Regions from separate parts of the Glycomyces sp. NPDC047010 genome, predicted to be linked through region 2. Evidence: riboswitches for the same ligand, from Rfam matches in the RefSeq annotation. Region 2 holds a riboswitch; the other holds the start of a gene.
The links. Region 2 has a riboswitch for cyclic di-AMP ahead of AB0A65_RS11970 (NlpC/P60 family protein). Riboswitches for the same ligand answer to the same signal wherever they lie in the genome.
Positions count from the first base shown of each region.

Region 1: linked by a shared signal. The riboswitch ahead of AB0A65_RS00245 (C40 family peptidase) and the one ahead of AB0A65_RS11970 (NlpC/P60 family protein) in region 2 are both predicted to bind cyclic di-AMP.

Region 1 is NZ_JBEYVY010000001.1:49,790-58,501, reverse strand. Features, by position in the region: gene secY (preprotein translocase subunit SecY) at 1-720, shown strand, start outside; gene AB0A65_RS00280 (adenylate kinase) at 830-1,465, shown strand; gene map (type I methionyl aminopeptidase) at 1,470-2,306, shown strand; gene AB0A65_RS00270 (DUF1707 domain-containing protein) at 2,330-2,869, shown strand; gene AB0A65_RS00265 (DUF1707 domain-containing protein) at 2,910-3,383, shown strand; tRNA gene AB0A65_RS00260 (tRNA-His) at 3,431-3,506, opposite strand; gene orn (oligoribonuclease) at 3,564-4,196, opposite strand; gene AB0A65_RS00250 (sigma-70 family RNA polymerase sigma factor) at 4,807-5,757, shown strand; gene AB0A65_RS00245 (C40 family peptidase) at 5,828-6,820, opposite strand; cyclic di-AMP (ydaO/yuaA leader) riboswitch at 6,828-6,989, opposite strand; gene AB0A65_RS00240 (fused MFS/spermidine synthase) at 7,331-8,137, opposite strand; gene AB0A65_RS00235 (MerR family transcriptional regulator) at 8,141-8,712, opposite strand, start outside.
Region 2 is NZ_JBEYVY010000005.1:136,118-144,829, forward strand. Features, by position in the region: gene AB0A65_RS11960 (cell division protein DivIVA) at 1-330, shown strand, start outside; gene AB0A65_RS11965 (beta-N-acetylhexosaminidase) at 569-2,203, shown strand; gene AB0A65_RS11970 (NlpC/P60 family protein) at 2,415-3,353, opposite strand; cyclic di-AMP (ydaO/yuaA leader) riboswitch at 3,363-3,512, opposite strand; gene AB0A65_RS11975 (metal-sensitive transcriptional regulator) at 3,717-4,055, shown strand; gene AB0A65_RS11980 (cation transporter) at 4,068-4,280, shown strand; gene AB0A65_RS11985 (hypothetical protein) at 4,373-4,552, shown strand; gene AB0A65_RS11990 (hypothetical protein) at 4,566-4,952, shown strand; gene AB0A65_RS11995 (sugar ABC transporter permease) at 5,082-5,960, opposite strand; gene AB0A65_RS12000 (ABC transporter permease subunit) at 5,960-7,504, opposite strand; gene AB0A65_RS12005 (maltose ABC transporter substrate-binding protein) at 7,544-8,712, opposite strand, start outside.

The DNA of each region.
Region 1 (8,712 bases), on a different contig from region 2:
GCCGCCCAGATGCCCGGCCAGTTCTGGTCCCTCCAGGAGTCCGAGGGCTGGTTCATGTTCGCCGTCATCGTCGGCCTCTGCGTCGCGATCATGGTGGCGGTCATCTTCATCGAGCAGTCGCAGCGGCGCATCCCGGTGCAGTACGCCAAGAAGATGGTCGGCCGCCGCATGTACGGCGGGACGTCCACGTACATCCCGCTCAAGGTCAACCAGGCCGGCGTCGTGCCCGTCATCTTCGGCTCGTCGCTGCTGTACATCCCGACGCTGTTCCGCCAGCTCAACCAGAACAGCGACGCCTCGTGGGTCCAGTTCATCGACCGGTACCTGCTCAACCAGGGCTCGTGGGTCTACATCACGCTGTACGCGTTCCTGATCATCTTCTTCACGTACTTCTACGTCTCCATCACCTTCAAGGTCGACGACGTCGCGGAGAACATGAAGAAGGCCGGCGGGTTCATCCCGGGCGTGCGCCCCGGCAACCCGACCGCGACCTACTTGCAGCGAGTCCTGTCACGCCTGACCTTCCCGGGCTCGCTCTACCTGGCCGCGATCGCTATCCTTCCCAATCTGGCCATCATCGCGTTCGGTAACCAGCAGCTGTTCGCTCAGTTCGCGTTCGGCGGCACCTCGGTGCTGATCATGGTGGGCGTCGGCCTGGAGTCGGTCAAGCAGATCGAGTCCCAGCTGATGCAGCGCCACTACGAGGGCTTCCTGCGCTGACGCAGGATTGAACTCGGTGCCACAGCGCGGCCGCCCAGGCCGCGCTATCGGCACGCTCGGCGAACGCCAGGACGCCGAGGATCGGCAGCACGACACGGGAGGAACTTCTTTGCGACTGGTACTCGTAGGCCCGCCCGGGGCCGGCAAGGGCACCCAGGCGGAGATCATCGCCGAGCGGCTCGGCATCCCCAAGATCTCCACCGGCGACATCTTCCGCGCCAACGTCTCCGGCGGCACCCCGCTGGGCCTCAAGGCCAAGGAGTACATGGACGCCGGTGACCTCGTCCCCGACGAGGTCACCAACGACATGGTGGCCGACCGCCTCGCGCAGGACGACGCCGCGGAGGGCTTCCTCCTCGACGGCTACCCCCGCAACACCGAGCAGGCGAAGGTCCTCGACGGCATCCTCAAGGCCGCCGGGACCGTCCTCGACACCGCGCTCGAACTGGTCGCCAGCGACGACGAGGTCGTGCGGCGCCTGTCCGGCCGCCGCGTCTCCAAGTCCACCGGCAAGGTCTACCACCTGGAGTTCGATCCGCCCGCGGACCCGGACTCCGACGACCTCTTCCAGCGCACGGACGACCAGCCCGAGACGATCAAGAACCGCCTCAAGGTCTACGCGGAGCAGACCGCGCCGCTCGTGGGCTACTACGAGGAGCAGGGCAAGCTCGTCCGGATCGACGCGATCGGCGAGGTCGCCGAGGTGACCGAGCGCGCGCTCGGCGCCATCGGCGCCGCGGAGTAGCCGCGTGTTCCGCCGTCGCGACCGGATCCAGTACAAGACCCCGGAGCAGATCCGCAAGATGCGGACCGCGGGCCTCGTCGTCGCCGAGGTCCACCAGGCCATGCGCGAGTCCGCGGGCCCCGGCGTCTCGACGGCGGAACTCGACCGCATCGCCGAGCAGGTCATCCGCTCCTCCGGGGCGGTCCCCTCGTTCAAGGGCTACGACATCGGCTTCGGCCCGTACCCGGCCTCGATCTGCTCGTCGGTGAACGAGCAGGTCGTCCACGCCATCCCGGCCGAGGACGCCGTCCTCAAGGCCGGGGACCTCCTGTCGGTCGACGTCGGCGCGATCGTCGACGGCTGGCACGGGGACGCGGCGATCACCATCGAGATCGGCGAGGTGGCCCCGGAGCTGCGGGCGCTGCGCGAGGCGTGCGAGGCGTCCATGTGGGCCGGCATCCGGGCCGCGGCGACGTCCAAGCGCCTCGGCGGGATCTCGCACGCGATCGAGCACTCCGTGGAGCACTCGGGCGAGTACGGGATCGTCACCGGCTTCGGCGGGCACGGCATCGGCACCGAGATGCACCAGGACCCGCACATCCTCAACTACGGCCGCCCGGGGGAGGGCCCGAAGCTCCGCCCCGGGATGGCCCTGGCGATCGAGCCCATGGTCACCCTGGGCTCGCCCGACACCGCGGAGCTGGAGGACGGCTGGACCATCGTCACCGACGACGGCTCCGTCGCCGCCCACACCGAGCACACCATCGCCCTCTGCGAGGACGGCGTGTGGGTCCTGACGGCCCCCGACGGCGGCGTCGAACAGCTGGGCGAACTCGCTGCGAGCGCGGCTCGCGGCGAATAGGCCGCCGGTGCCATAATGGCCTCGTGACCGAAGACCACAGCAGGCTGCGCATCTCGAACGCCGACCGAGACAAGGCGATCGAGCAGCTTCGCGCGGCGCTCGACGAGGGGCGCATCGACCTCGCCGAGTTCGACGAGCGCTCCCAGGCGGCGTACGGCGCCAAGACCAACGCCGAGCTCGACCTCATCTTCGAGGACCTCCCCGGCGGCCGCCCGAAGGAGGCCGAGGTCGTCCCCGCAGGTGAGACCGCCCCCGCGACCCCCTCGGCCCCGGCCGAGCGCCGCCGCGGCGGCCTGCGCCGCATCCCGGCCCTCCAGGGCCTCATCACGGTCGGCCTGATCACCACCGGCGTGTGGTTCGCGACCTGGATCGGCACCGGCGAGGCGCCGTACTTCTGGCCCATCTGGCCCATCCTCGGCCTCGGCATCGCCACGGTCCTCCAGGTGGTGAACCTCGGCTTCGGCGGCGACGACGATGACGACGAGGACGACCGCGACCGGGACGAGCGCCGCCGCGAACGCCGCGACGAGCGGCGCGACCGCCGCCGCCACTACGGCCACTGAACCGCCCCGAACACCCCGTCCCCCCAAGGAGAGCCCCGACATGTCCTCCCTCGAACGGTACGGCGACCGCACGATGCGGATCGGCAACACCGAGCGCGGCGCCCTGACCGAGATCCTCCGCGCCGCGGTCGACCAGGGGTACATCGACCTCGACGAGTACGAGAAGCGCGTCGACGTGCTCCTCGCGGCCCAGACCGTCGGCGACGCCGAGGTGGTCCTCGCGGACCTGCCCGCGTACCAGCGGATCATCGACGCCCAGGAGCCCGAGAAGCTCGGCACCCCCGACTGGATCAAGTGGCTGTGGTTCGGGTTCTCGATCCCGATCGGCATCAACTTCGGCGTGTGGGCGGTCGTGGAGGCCCTCACCGAGGGCTCGGTCTACTTCTGGCCCATCTGGGTCATCGTCCCGCTCGCCGTCATCGGCACGGCCCTGACGGCCGCCGAGCGCTTCATCATGCGGCCCGCCGAGGAGCGCAAGCGCAAGGAGCGCCTGCGCCGCAAGCGGAACCGCTAGCAGGGCAAGCGAAAAGCCCCGCGGCGATGCCGCGGGGCTTTTTCAGATGGGGTGATCGACGGGACTTGAACCCGCGACCTCCTGGACCACAACCAAGCGTTCTACCAGCTGAACTACGACCACCATCGGGCTTCAACAAGGAAGCCGGGGACAATAATAGCCACCCGCGCCCGCCTGATGTCAACGGGGTTGGGTGTTCGGGGTCTCACCGGACGCCTCGACCAGCGCCGCGGCGGCGGCCTTGGCCTCCTCGGTCGTCGGCCCCGGCAGCGGCACGAACACGGTGCGGCGGTAGTACTCCAGCTCCTGCACGCTCTCCTTGATGTCGGCGAGCGCGCGGTGGGCGAGGCCCTTCGGCGGCTGGTTGTAGTACACGCGCGGGTACCAGCGCCGCGAGAGCTCCTTGATGGAGGACACGTCGATCATCCGGTAGTGCAGGTGCCCGTCGAGGCGCGGCATGTACTTCGTGATGAACGTGCGGTCGGTGGCGATGGAGTTGCCGCACAGGGGGGCGGTGCGCGCTTCGGGGACGAACCGCTTCACGTACTCCAGGACCTGGTCCTCGGCGTCGGCGAGCGAGGTCTTCGAGGCCCGCACCTCGTCGGTGAGACCGGACTTGGCGTGCATGTCGGCCACGAACGCGCCCATGTTCCCGAGGACGGCCTCGTCGCACGCGATCACGATGTCGATGCCGTCGTCCAGGGGTTCGAGGTCCGGTCCGGTGACGAGCACGGCGATCTCGATGAGGGCTTCGGTGTCCGGGTCGAGGCCGGTCATTTCGCAGTCGACCCACACAAGGCGTTCTTCTGTCACCCGGCCAACTCTACGCGCCGCCGGTCACGGGCGTGATCTTCGAGTCACGGGCCCGGAAGGCCCCCGCGGAGGCCCGGGGAGGCGCAGACTGGAGGGGAACGAGGGGTGCTCGGAATCCGACATCAACAGCTGAGAATGGTGTTGCTTGTCACCGCTACCGTCCGCTATGGTGCGGGTATCAGAGCGTCGCCGCCTTCCCGGCCGTTATCCGAGTGATTCGGGCCGCAAAGAGATGATCTCTCAACTTTTTCAAGGTAAGGCGCGTGTACCCCTAGAGATTGAAGGTTTGCGATGAAGCAGGCCGGAGACGATACCGTGACCAGGAATCGGATCGCCCCACCGCGACGCCGGTGAGGTGATCTCCGTCTCAGAGGCATCATGAACGATCCCCGCCCCCGTCCCAGTGACAGGAGCCGTGAACCGAGCATAGCCCGCGAGACCGGACGACGGGATTGCGCGAACACCCGAAAGGGCACCCGTTCGCATCAGTTTCGTAACCGTGGCGCATCGAACACCGGGGCACGGAATTCCACGCAACGAAGCGGTCGTTGTAACTGGTACACCGTTCACGCGGTGTCGGGGGACGAGGAAGCTGGAGGAGACCTTGAGCGTGGATACTACTGAAACACCCACCCTCACCACCCAAGAGGTCGCTGAGGAACGAGACCTTGTAGGCGTCTACCTGCATGAGATCTCGAAGACGCCGCTGCTCGACGCTGCAGCCGAGGTCGACTTGGCGAAGGCGGTCGAGGCGGGTCTGTTCGCGAAGCACCTGCTGGGTGAAGGGGAGACCTTCGGCGGGGCCACCGAGAAGGAGCTCAAGCGCCTGATCGAGGACGGCGCCAAGGCGAAGGAACAGTTCATCAAGGCGAACCTGCGGCTGGTCGTGTCGATCGCCCGCCGGTACGTCCGCTCCGGGATGCCCATGCTCGACCTGATCCAGGAGGGCAACACCGGCCTGGTCCGCGCCGTCGAGAAGTTCGACTACGCGCGCGGCTTCAAGTTCTCGACCTACGCCACGTGGTGGATCCGCCAGGCGATCAGCCGGGCCATCGCCCAGCAGGAGCGCACCGTGCGCCTGCCCGTGCACCTGGTCGAGGACGTCAACCGGATGCGCAACGTCACCCGCCAGCTCACGCGTGAACTCGGCGGCGACCCCGAACCCGACCAGGTGGCCGCCGCGCTCGGCGTCACGGTCGAGCGGGTCAACGAGCTCATCCGCTGGAGCCAGGACACCGTCTCGCTGGACACGCCGATCGGGGACGACGGCGACACCAACCTCGGCGACCTCGTCGCCGACTCCGACGAGCCCAGCCCGGAGGACGTGGTCCTCGCCGGGATGGAGCGGCAGCGGATCGAGATGATGCTCAACCACCTCGACGAGCGCTCCGCCGGCATCGTCAAGGCCCGCTACGGGCTCGAAGACGGCCGCGAGCACTCGCTCACCGAGGTCGCGCACCGGTTCCACCTGTCGCGAGAACGCATCCGCCAACTCGAGATCCAGGCGCTCGCGCGCCTCAAGGAGCTCGCCAACGACCAGGTGATGGCCGAGGCGGCTTGAAGGCGTAGACGATGATGTGAACGGCGGAGGGCCGGGGCGAAAGCCCCGGCCCTCCGTCTTCGTCCTGGTATCAGACGCGGCGGTAGCCGTCGACCGACATGCCCATGTCGTCCAGGTTCGTGATCTTCACGACGTCGCCCGGCTTGGGCGCGTGGATGACCTGGCCGCCGCCGATGTACATGGCGACGTGGTTCTGGCCGTTGTAGAAGATCAGGTCGCCCGGTTGCAGGTCGCCCTTGTCGATCGCGCTGGTCTCGTCCCACATGGTCCACGTCGAGTGGGTCAGCGAGACGCCGGAGACGTTGTACGCGCCGACGATGAGGCCGGAGCAGTCCCAGGTGTCGGGGCCCGCGGCGCCGAACACGTACGACTCGCCGAGCTGGTCCTTCGCGAACTGGACCGCGGCGGTCGCGGCGTCGGCGCTGTACTCGGCCGTCGAGCCCGACGACGAGGAGGAAGAGGAGGAGGATGACGAGGACGAGGTGCTCTCGCTCTCGGCCTCCGCAGCGGCGGCGGCCGCCTCGGCCTCGGCGGCCTCGTCGTAGGCGGCCTGGGCCTCCTCGATCTGCGCGTCGAGCCCGTCGACCTCGGTCGTGAGGCCGGCGATCTGCGCGGTGAGGGTCTCGGTGGTCTCGGTGGCGGCCTCGGCCTCGGCGTACTTGTCGGTCTGCTCCTGCGCGTACCGGACGAGCGAGGAGACCTTCGCGCCGAGCTCGTCGTCGGCGGACTCGACCGCGGCGGTGACGTAGGTGAGCTGGACGTCGGAGGAGCCGTAGTCGGCGGCCGCGGCGTCGATGACGGCCTGCGCGGCGGCGAGGTCGGTCTGGAGGCCGGTGATCGTGGCGGCGGTGGCGTCGCGCTCGGTCTCGAGGTCCTCCAGGTGGTCCTCGATCTCGGTGGCGGACGCGGAGTCGTAGTCGATGTCGGCCGCGTGGGCGCGGCTGCCGGCGAATGCCGTCACGAGCCCGACGGTGGCGACGGTGACGCCGGTGTAGGCGGCGACGCGGCGGAGGATCGCCGCGGCGCGCGAGCGATGGTCGATGTCTGTGCAGGTTTGAGCCACCAGGTGGCCTTTCTTCCTCGACCGCCTACCGGGTTAGCTGTCGGGTTCGGGCAGGGAAGATCGCCCTACCCGCCAGGACGTTCGTCCTCGCGGGATTCACCCCTGCGCCGTCGGGATGGGGGGAACGGCGCGGCTGGGTCCCCGGCCCGCGCTGCGGTGTCTCGCCCTGCACCGGGAGGAACGGGCGTCATGCGCTGCGCGGCTCGGCGGTCCGGGCGGGTGGGTCTCTGGGGGAGCCCTGAGGACCCGACCGGAACAGGCGCCGACGTTAGTACGGGGTGACCCGGATCGCCAAGTCCTCTGTGAGCGCCTTCACCGATCGAGACCGGACAGTCGTGACGCGACGGGAGACAGGGCCACTATCCTGCGGCTTTATTGTCCGAACGGCCCACCCGCGGCTGGACCGTCCGCCGGGACGGTTCGCGAGGGGCCCTCGCGTCGCGAGTCGCCCCCGCTTTCAAACGTGCCAGGCGGGTGCGACAGCGGCTCGGCGGCGGCGGCCGGGAGCGGTCAGAAGCTGCGGAGGGAGCGGGGCGGTGGCGGGGACTTGATGGCGGTGGTGTCGGTGGCCGGGGGCGCGCCGGCGATGTACTCGCGGAGTTCGGCGCCCTCGACGACGCGGCAGGGGAAGGCGGCGCCCGCGCAGCGGCGGCGCAGCTCCGCGACCGGCAGCTCGACACCGGAGGCGACGGCGACGACGTTGCCGAAGCGGCGGCCGCGCAGGACCGCGGGCTCGGCCATGACCGCCACATGCGGCCACACCTCCCGCATCGCCGCGAGGGCCGGTTTCAGGAACTTCATCTGGCCGCCGTCGCAGAGGTTCACCGCGTAGTGCCCGCCCGGGCGCAGGACCCGGTTCGCGCCGTGGAGGAACTCGGTGCTCGTGACGTGCGCGGGGACGCGGGCGCCGTCGTAGACGTCGGTGATGATCAGTTCGTAAGTGGCATCCGGGGCCGACTCGACGGCCTCGCGGGCGTCGGTGCGGCGGATCTTCACCTTGACGCCGCGGGGGAGCGGGGCCTCGGCGCGGACGAGCTCGATCAGCTCGTCGTTCGTCTCGACCGCCTGCTGGTAGGAGCCCGGCCGGGTCGCCGCCACGTACCGCGCCATCGCCAGCCCGCCCGCGCCCAGGTGCAGCACCCGCAGGGGCCGCTTCGGCTCGGCGGCCGCGTCCACGAGGTACGCGATCCGCTGCATGTACTCCGCGTCCAGGTAGGACGGGTCGTCGAGGTCGATCGTGGCCTGCACGACCTCGTCGAAGACCAAGTGGAGGAGGTTTGGGCGGCTCGGGTCGCGGTCGAATCGGAGTGCGCTCACGTCCTAGATTGTGCCCGAGGGGCCCTGGGCGGCCTGCGTGCGCGCGGACGCGGCGATGTGGGCGATGCGGCGCAGGGCCGCGAACACCGTCTCGCCGAGCACGGTCGCGGTCACCGCCTGCTCGACGTTGACGCCCTCGACCTTCGTGGCCTCCGCGACGGCCTCCATGTCGGCCGAGGCCAGGGCCGCCGCGGCGTCCGCGTAGTGCTCCAGCACCTCCTGCGGGTCGGGGTTCCCCAAGCGGTAGAACGCGGTCAGGGCCGTGACCATGGCGTCGCGGTACATCGGCGGCGCCACCTCGGCCCAGCCGTACTCGTTGAGCAGCTGGTCCACGGTCCGCTCCGCGGCCTCCGTGGTGCCCTCGCTGGCGAGGGAGAACGTCGGGTCGCGGTGCGTCGCCGCGAGGGTCGCGCCGAGGGCCTGGAACGCCGACTCCGGATGGCGCGCAAGCACGGTGAGGACCTCGCCGATCTGCGCCACGGACAGGCCCGCGGTCTCCGAGAGCGCCCGGATCAGCGTCAGGCGGTGCACGTGGCCGGGCCCGTACTCGACGGTGTTGCCCTCGCCGTGCTCGC
Region 2 (8,712 bases):
CAGGTCAAGTCCATCAAGTCGGAGTCCGAGACCGAGGCGGCGCGGCTCAAGCGCAGCGCCGGGGAGCGCGCGGCCGAACGCGTGCAGCCCCTCTCCGAGGAGGTCGCGGCCCTGGAGCGCCAGCGCGACTCGGCGGGCTCGAACCTCACCGACCTGCGCCGCCAGCTGGGCCTGGTCTCGGGCGAGGAGGAGAAGACCTCGCCGTCGCTGTCGGCGCTGACGTCCGTGTCGGGGGTGTTCGAGTCGGAGTCGGCGCCGCTGCCGATCAACCGGCAGCGGGAGTCCCCCGAGGACCTGGACGCGACGCAGCACCTGCCCAAGGTGCACTGAGAGTTCCGCGAAACGTTCCACCGCGCGCCGCGGTCGCCGGTCCCGGGCGGGTTTCCCCGCTCGATGCACTGGCCGACCGCGGCGCGGTCCTATATTATAAATAAACTGAACTAATTCGTGGGAGCGTCGCCGTACCGACCGGCGCGACCCCGCGGACACCGGTTCCTCCCGGCGCGGCCGCACCCCCGGCGGCGAGCGGGCCGGACAACTGCACCTCGACCACAGGAGCCCCCGAACCATGCAGCGCCGCATCTCGCTGATCCCGCAACCGCAGCAGCTCGTCCTCGCCGACGGCGACCTGGACCTGAGCACCCTCGCCGCCATCGCCGCCGACCCCGAGCTGCACCCGCTCGCCTGGCTCCTGTCGGACCTCCTCAACCGGGGCACCGGCCTGCGGCTCGCCGTCGCCGGCCCTGAAGAGGGCGGCACAGGCGAGGGCGGCCGCGTCCTGCGCGTGCGCCTCGAAGGCGACCGGCCCGCGGACCTCACCACCGCCGCCGAGGCGTACCGCCTCGACATCACCGCGGACGGCGTCGTGCTCGCCGCGGCCCACCCCGCGGGCATCGCCCGCGGCATCGCCACCCTCCGCCAGCTCCTCCCCGCGGACTCCCTGCGCGAGGCCCCCGCGGCCGCCCCGGTCGTGCCGCTCGTGGCGATCGACGACGAGCCGCGCCTGCGCTGGCGCGGCGTCATGATCGACGTGGTCCGGCACTTCCAGCCGAAGGACTTCGTGCTCAAGATGATCGACCGGGCGTGGCTGCACCGGATGAACGTCGTGCACCTGCACCTCACCGACGACCAGGGCTGGCGCTTCGACGTGCCCTCCCGCCCCAAGCTCGCCGAGATCGCGTCCTGGCGCGCCGAGACGAAGATCGGGCACGCCCGCGACGAGGCGTCCGGGTACGAGCCGACCCCGCACGGCGGGATCTTCTCCGTCCCCGACCTGCGCGAGATCGCGTCCTACGCGCGCGAGCGCCACATCATGATCGTCCCCGAGGTGAACCTCCCCGGGCACGCCCGCGCCGTGCTCGCCGCCTACCCCGAACTCGGTGCGGGCCAGGACAAGCCGGTCTCGCCCACGTTCGGCGTGTTCGAGGAGGTCCTGGAGCCGACCCAGGAGGCCCTGGACTTCGCGCTGGAGGCGTACACCGCGATCGGCGAGGTCTTCGAGGGCCCGTTCGTCCACATCGGCGGCGACGAGGTGCCGATGACGCAGTGGGAGTCCTCCCCGGTCGCCCGCGAGCTCATGGAGCGCGAGGGCATGGAGGACGTGCGCGGCGTCCAGGCGTGGTTCACGAAGGCGTTCTGCGACCACCTCACCGGCATGGGCAAGCGGGTCATCGGCTGGGACGAGATCCTCGACGGCGGCGCGCCCGCCGAGGCCGTGGTCCACGTGTGGCGCAACGAGGCGTACGTCAAGAAGGCCATCGCCGCGGGCCACATGGTCGTGGCCTCGCCCGAGCCGTACGCGTACTACGACCACTACGAGAGCGACGACCCGCAGGAGCCGCTGCGCATCCACGGCCTCACCACCGTCGACAAGGTCGCGGGCTGGGACCCGGTCCCCGCGGGCGTGGACGGCGAGAAGGTCCTGGGCATCCAGTGCCAGCTGTGGTCGGAGTACCTGCCGACCCCGCGGGACGTGGAGTACTCGGCGTTCCCGCGCCTGTCGGTCCTCGCCGAGGTCGGGTGGACCGGGATGGCCGTGCGCGAGGCGAACCCGGTGCAGGACCGCCTCGGCGACCACCTGGAGCGCCTGCACGCCATGGGCATCGACTACCGGCCCCCGACCGGGCCCGAGCGGTGGCAGCGCGGCGGCACGGGCCGCCGGGCCCGCTACTCGTGGACGTTCGAGGAGCACCAGCCGGAGTGACCGGTCGGCCGGAACCGACTGGCCGGTAACGAAAACGTGAGAAGCCCTTGCGGCCCGCCGGAGCGGTTCGCAAGGGCTTCTTTACTATGAGGTGGTCCCCGGCGGCGGTCGGGCTATTGCGGGTCAGCAGCAGGGTCAGCAATCGGGAGCGCCCGCGCCGCCGCCGGGGGGTTCGGCGCCCGGCCTCGCGGCCGGGGGACGGACGCGGCCGCTAGGGGCGGCCGTACCCGTCGATCGACATGATGTCCATGTCGGCGATCTTGACCACGGTGGTGGAGTTCGGGGCGTGGATGATCTCGCCGCCTCCGATGTAGATCGCCACGTGGCCCAGGCCGTTGTAGAAGATGAGGTCGCCGGGCTGGAGCTCGTCGCGGGAGATCCGCGCCGTCTCGTCCCACTGCATCGCGGTGTTGTGCGAGAGGCTGACGCCCGCCGCGCCCCACGCGCCCTGCGTCAGGCCCGAGCAGTCCCACTCGTTCGGCCCGGAGGCGCCGTACACGTACTGGTCGCCGAGCTGGTCGTACGCGAAGGCCACGACCGCCGAGTCGCCCGAGTAGTCGCCCCAGTCGGGCTCGGGGTTCTCCTCGGCGTACGCGTCGGCGTACTCGTCCTCAAGGGCGTCGATCTCGTCCTCGATCGCCTGCTGCTGCTCGTCGATCTCGCCGAGGATCTCGTCGGCGCTCGCCTGGAGGGCCTCCAGCTCCGCCTGGCGGGTCTCCAGCTCCTCGATCTGCGCGAGGGAGTCCTGGAGCGCCGCGTTCTCGGCGTTCGAGAGGTTCGACAGGTACATGAGGCGGTCGGCGAAGTCCGACGGGTCGCCCGCCAGCACCGAGTTGACCATCGCGAAGTCGCCGCCCGTGTAGGCGGTCGAGGCGATCTCGGCCATCCGGTCCTGCGCGGCGAGGCCCGCGGTCTCCAAAGCGGGGAGCTGCTCCTGGATCTCGGCGATCAGGGCGTTGGCGTCGTCCAGCTCCTCGCGCTTGGCGTTGTAGTCCTCGATGACCTTCTCCAGGTCCGAGTGGCGCTCGTCGATCTCCGCCTGGATCTCGTCGCTGGTCTGCGCCGACGCCTGCGAAGACGTGAACAGCGCCGCCGTCGCGGGAATCAGTGCTGCGGCCAAGGCGGCGGCAGCGATACGCCGGGTACGCACCAAGGGATGCGCTCCTTCCTCTGGCCGCCTACCGGGTTAGCTGTCGGGTTCGGGCGGAAGGAAGGGTCGCCCTACGCTGCATGCGATTCACCCCGTCGGCCCCTGCACGCGGCCGACTGCTGGTTCCCCGGCTCGAACCCGACGGGACTCGGGCCGACTCGGCGGTGCCGCGCGGCGGGTGCGGGGTGCACCCGAGTTTCCGACGCGACGGGTTCACGTTAGAGGCCAATATGAGTCGAGACAAGCCCGGGGGGAGAATTTCTCGCACAATGGCACGGAATACTACGGGCCGCTGCTCAGGGCTAACGAGCAGTTGCCGCAATACCCCGCAGGGGTATACACTGACGAACGGAGGGAAGCGACATGGCAAGCGACGACACCGCGCACGCCCCTGAGTCCGGCGACGGCGGGCACGACCACTACTGGTACCACGGCGACAAGGCCGCGCTCACGCGACGCCTCAAACGCATCGAAGGGCAGATCCGCGGCATCCAGCGGATGGTCGACGACGACCAGTACTGCATCGACATCCTGACCCAGATCTCCGCGTCCACCAAGGGACTCCAGGCCGTCGCCCTCAGCCTCCTCGAAGGCCACCTGGCCCACTGCGTCGCCGAGGCGCAGACCTCCGGTGACCCGACCGCCGCCGAAGCCAAGGTGAAGGAAGCCTCGGACGCGGTGGCCCGCCTGCTCAGAACCTGACAAGGAGTCCACATGGAAACCGTCTACGTCGTCAAGGGCATGACCTGCGGCCACTGCGCCGGCAGCGTCACCTCCGAACTCACCGCCCTCCCCGGCGTCTCCGGGGTCGACGTCGCCCTCGACACCGGCAAGGTCACCGTCACCAGCGAGGCCGCCCTCACCGAGGACCAGGTCCGCGAAGCCGTCGACGAGGCCGGGTACGAGCTCGTCGGACTCGCCTCCTAAGCACGCCGAAGCAGGGCCCTGACCACCCGTTCACCGGGTGTTCAGGGCCGCTCTGTTGTGCCCGGCGAGACCCCCTGACGTACAGTCGGTGCATGGCAGTCTCCGACGACGACCGTTCCGTCGAACTCGACGAGGACTTCTCGGTGCTCCCGGACCAGACCTCCGACGACACCGACCGGGGCTGGGGCGAGGCCCCCGCCCCCCTTGTCCGCCGCGAACTCTCCGCCCGCGACCGCGACCTCCTCGCCGAGCGCCCCCCGCACTGGTCCTGAGCGGCGGCACCCGATGTCCGACGCCTTCCCGCCCGGCGAACGAGTCGAACTCGTCGCCCGCGCCGTCCTGCTCCGCGCCGGACTCGCCCGCTTCCACGAGGAGCGCCGCGTCAACTGGGACCGCCTCACCGGTAACAGGGCCGCCTCGGTCGACGACCCCGACGCCGTCACCGTCAACACCCACCCCGGCGCCCGCACCGAGAACGCCGACGACCTCCGCACCCTCGCCGACGCCCTCCGCCTCATGGACCGCGTCATCGACCTCCTCGAATCCCCCGCGCAGGACATCGCCGTGGTCGCCTACGCCCTCGAACAGCTCCAGCACACCGTGATCGAGCTGGAGGAGTACGCCGACCTCAAGACCCCCCTCGCCCTCCTCTCCGACCTCTTCCGGGACTGAGGGCCCGGCCCGTCGGTCAAGGCCCTGCCCGCGCAAGCGGAAAGGCCCGGACCGAGGGGAGGGAGGCTCCCCCTGGTCCGGGCCCGGTGCGCCTCCCGGAGGGAAACGCGTGTCGAGCAGCAGTCTTGTCTAGCCCTTCACGGCACCGCCGGTGAGGCCCGAGACGATGTAGCGCTGGAGGCTCATGAACACCCCGACCGTGAGGACCGAGGTCAGGAGCGTTCCGGCCGCGAAGATGCCGAAGTACGAGGCCGGGGAGTTGTCCGCCGTCAAGGTCTTCAGGCCCACCGCGAGGGTCATCTCCGGCCGGTCCGTGAGGAACAGCGACGCGAGGATGAAGTCGTTCATCGTCCCGACGAACGCGAGGATGCCCGAGATCGCGATGATCGGTGCCGCCAGCGGCAGGATCATCCCGAAGAAGATCTGCGCGTGCGAGGCCCCGTCGATCGTCGCGGCCTCGTCGAGCTCCTTCGGGATCGTGTCGAAGAAGCCCTTCATCAGCCACGTCGAGACGCCCAGCGCCCCGCCCATGTACACGAGCATCAGGCCGAGCTTCGTGTTCAGGCCCGCCACCGGGTAGAACTCGCCGATCGCGCCGAAGATCAGGTACAGGGCCACCACCGACAGGAACGCCGGGAACATCTGGATGAGCAGCAGGAACAGCAGCATCCCGCGCCGCCCCTTGAACCGGAACCGGCTGAACGCGTACGCCGCCAGCGACGAGATCAGGATCGACAGGAACGCCGCCGGGATCGCGATCATCAGCGAGTTCGCGAACCACGACCCGAACGGGATGTTCGGGTCCGAGAACAGCCGGTCGAAGCTCACCAGGCTGAGATCCGTCGGGACGAGCGACGTCGCCGAGAGCGTCCCCTTCGGGTTGAACGCCGCCGACACCACGTACAGGATCGGCACGAGCCCGAACACGAGGACCGCCACGGCCACCAGGTGCCGCCACCCGAACTCCGCGACCCAGTTGGACCGCTTGCGTCGCGCTTGAGTCGCCATCAGTACACGTCCTCCTGGTTGCGGGTGGTCCGGAACATGATCGCCGAGATCGTGGCGACGATCAGGAAGATGAATACGCTGACCGCGCTGGCGAAGCCGTAGTCGGCGGTGCTGGAGCCGAACGCCTGGCGGAACGCGTACGTGATGAGCAGGTCGGTCCCGCCGACCGACTCGCCCGCGAGGAACGGGTTGCCGCCGCTGAGCAGCTGGATCGCGTTGAAGTTGTTGAAGTTGAAGGCGAACGAGGAGATCAGCAGCGGCGTGAGCGCGATGAGCAGCAGCGGCAGCGTGATCTTGCGGAACGCCGTCACCCCCGTCGCGCCGTCGATCTTCGCGGCCTCAAGGGAGTCCGACGGGAGCGCCTGGAGCGCGCCGAGGGAGATGAGGAACATGTACGGCCAGCCGAGCCACGTGTTCGCGATGAGGACCATCGCGCGGGCGGCCCACGTCTCGCCGTACCAGTTGACGCTGAGCCCGAACAGCTCGTTCACGAGCCCGTAGTCGCGGTTGAACATCTGCGCCCACACCAGCAGCATCGCGAACGACGGCATGGCGTACGGCAGGATCATGAGCGTCCGGTACACCTTGGTGCCGCGCATGGACGGCTTGTTCAGGGCCATGGCGGTGCCGAGGCCGATCACGAAGGTGAACAGGACCGACCCGGCCGCGAACATGACGTTCCAGGCGAAGACGCCGAGGAACGGGCCGCGGATGTCGGGGTCGGTGATGACGGACAGGTAGTTGTCGAAGCCGATGTTGACGCGCCAGCCGACGAGCGCGGCCTGCCCGTCCTCGGTGAGGAAGCTGCCCTCCTCGTCGTCGGCGTACCAGACGGTGCCGGTCGCCGAGTCGGTGATGCAGTCGCAGCCCTCGTCGTAGGAGCGCGTCGAGACGCCCTCGAACGCCGAGAGGCCCTGCACCTTGATGCCGGTGTCCGGCCCGGTCGGGACGGCCAGTTCGGCGAGCTCGCCCTGCCGCTCGTTGAGGTCGGCGAGGGTCCACACGGTGTAGTCGGGGGCGGCGGTGATCCGCCCGCTCGCGTCCACGGTGGCCCCGTCGATCTCGGTGAGGCCCTCTTCCGTTCCCGCCCAGGTGGTCCCGTCGGCGGTGTTCGTCAGCAGGAGGGTCAGCTCGCCGGAGGCGGACTCGCCGACGGCGAGCAGGTAGTTGGCGCCGCCGGGGGTCTGCTGGACGCCCGCGGCGATGATCGCCTCGACCGCGCCCTCCTTGTCGGTCCGGTGCCCGTCCCCGTAGTTGGAGAACGAGGTCCCGGCGGTCATGACGACCGGCGCGATCTGGAACGCGATGAGCAGGAGCGTCCCGGGGACCAGGTACTTCAGGGGGATGGACCGGCGCTGGAGGTAGGTGTAGAAGACGATGGCGACGATGACCGCCTCGAGGCCGAGGCCCCACCAGGCCCCGGCGCCGATGAGCGGCAACGCCGCCCAGACGGCCAGCGCGGCCACCGCCGCGAGCACCGCGATCTTGATGATCTGGCCTGCGGCGGTGGTGGAGCCGGCCGTCTGGGCACGTTGGTCGAGCACTGCTGCGCGTTCCTTCGCTCTGTGGACTGGCCGGGGCCGCTACGCGCCGACGGCGTCGCGGATGGTCTGCGCGGCGGTCGCGGCCGCGTCGGCGCCCGGCGTGGTGCCGTCGATGGCGTCGGCCTCGGCGCGGCCGAAGGGCTCCCAGACGGAGTCCATGGCGGGGATGTTCGGCATGGGGACGGCGTTCTCGCCGGCGGCGGCGAAGCCCTGCGCGTCGGCGTTGCCCTCGGCGTAGGTCTCGGCGGCGGCGGTGAGCGCCGGGAGGCGCCCGCCCGCTTCGGCGAGCTTGAGCTGGAGGTCCTCGGTGAGGACGTAGTTGGTGACGAACTCCTGCGCGAACACGGCGTTCTTGGCGCCGGAGGCGACGTAGAAGCCCTGGACGCCGAGGAACGGCGAGGCGGGGTTCTGGCCCTCGAAGCCGGGGATCGCGGTGACCTCGTACTCCAGGCCGGCGCCCTGGACGTCGGTGAGGGCCCAGGGGCCGGAGATCATGAACGCGGTCTTCTGGTCGACGAAGAACGGGATGACGTTGGAGGCGTCGAAGGTGGTCTTGAGGACGCCCGAGGCGCCGAGCTCGGCGAACTTCTCGAACGCGGCGACGCCGCCGGCGGAGTCGACGCCGACGTCGGTCGGGTCGAGGTTGCCGGAGCCGTCGTCCTTGAAGAGGTAGCCGCCCATTGAGGAGAACAGCGGGTAGGCGCTGTAGGCGTTGCCGTCGACGCCGACCTCCATGGTGAGGACCTCGTCGGTGCCCGCGGCCTGGCCGGCGGTGACGAGCTCCTCGAAGGTGGCGGGGGCGTCGGGGGCGAGCGCGGTGTTGCGGATGAGGCCGAGGTTCTCCAGGGCGTACGCGACGCCGTAGAGGTTGCCGTCCACGGTGAACGCCTTGACGGCGGTCTCGTTGAGGGCGGCCTGCTGGTCTGCGGTGAGGGTGATGGGGGCGACGGCGCCGGCGGCGGCGTACTGCCCGGCCCAGTCGTGGGCGCCCACGACGATGTCGGGGCCCTGGCCCTGCTCGGCGGCGGTGAGGAAGTCCTGCCGCAGGGTGTCGACGTGCTCTTCGACGGTGACCTTCACGCCGACGGAGGTCTCGAAGTCCTTGACGAACTCCTTGAGCACGGGGGTGCGGGTCTCGTCGGCCCAGATGACGAGCTCGCCCGAGAACTCGGTGCCGGTGTCGGAGCCGCTGTCGCTGTCGTCGCCGC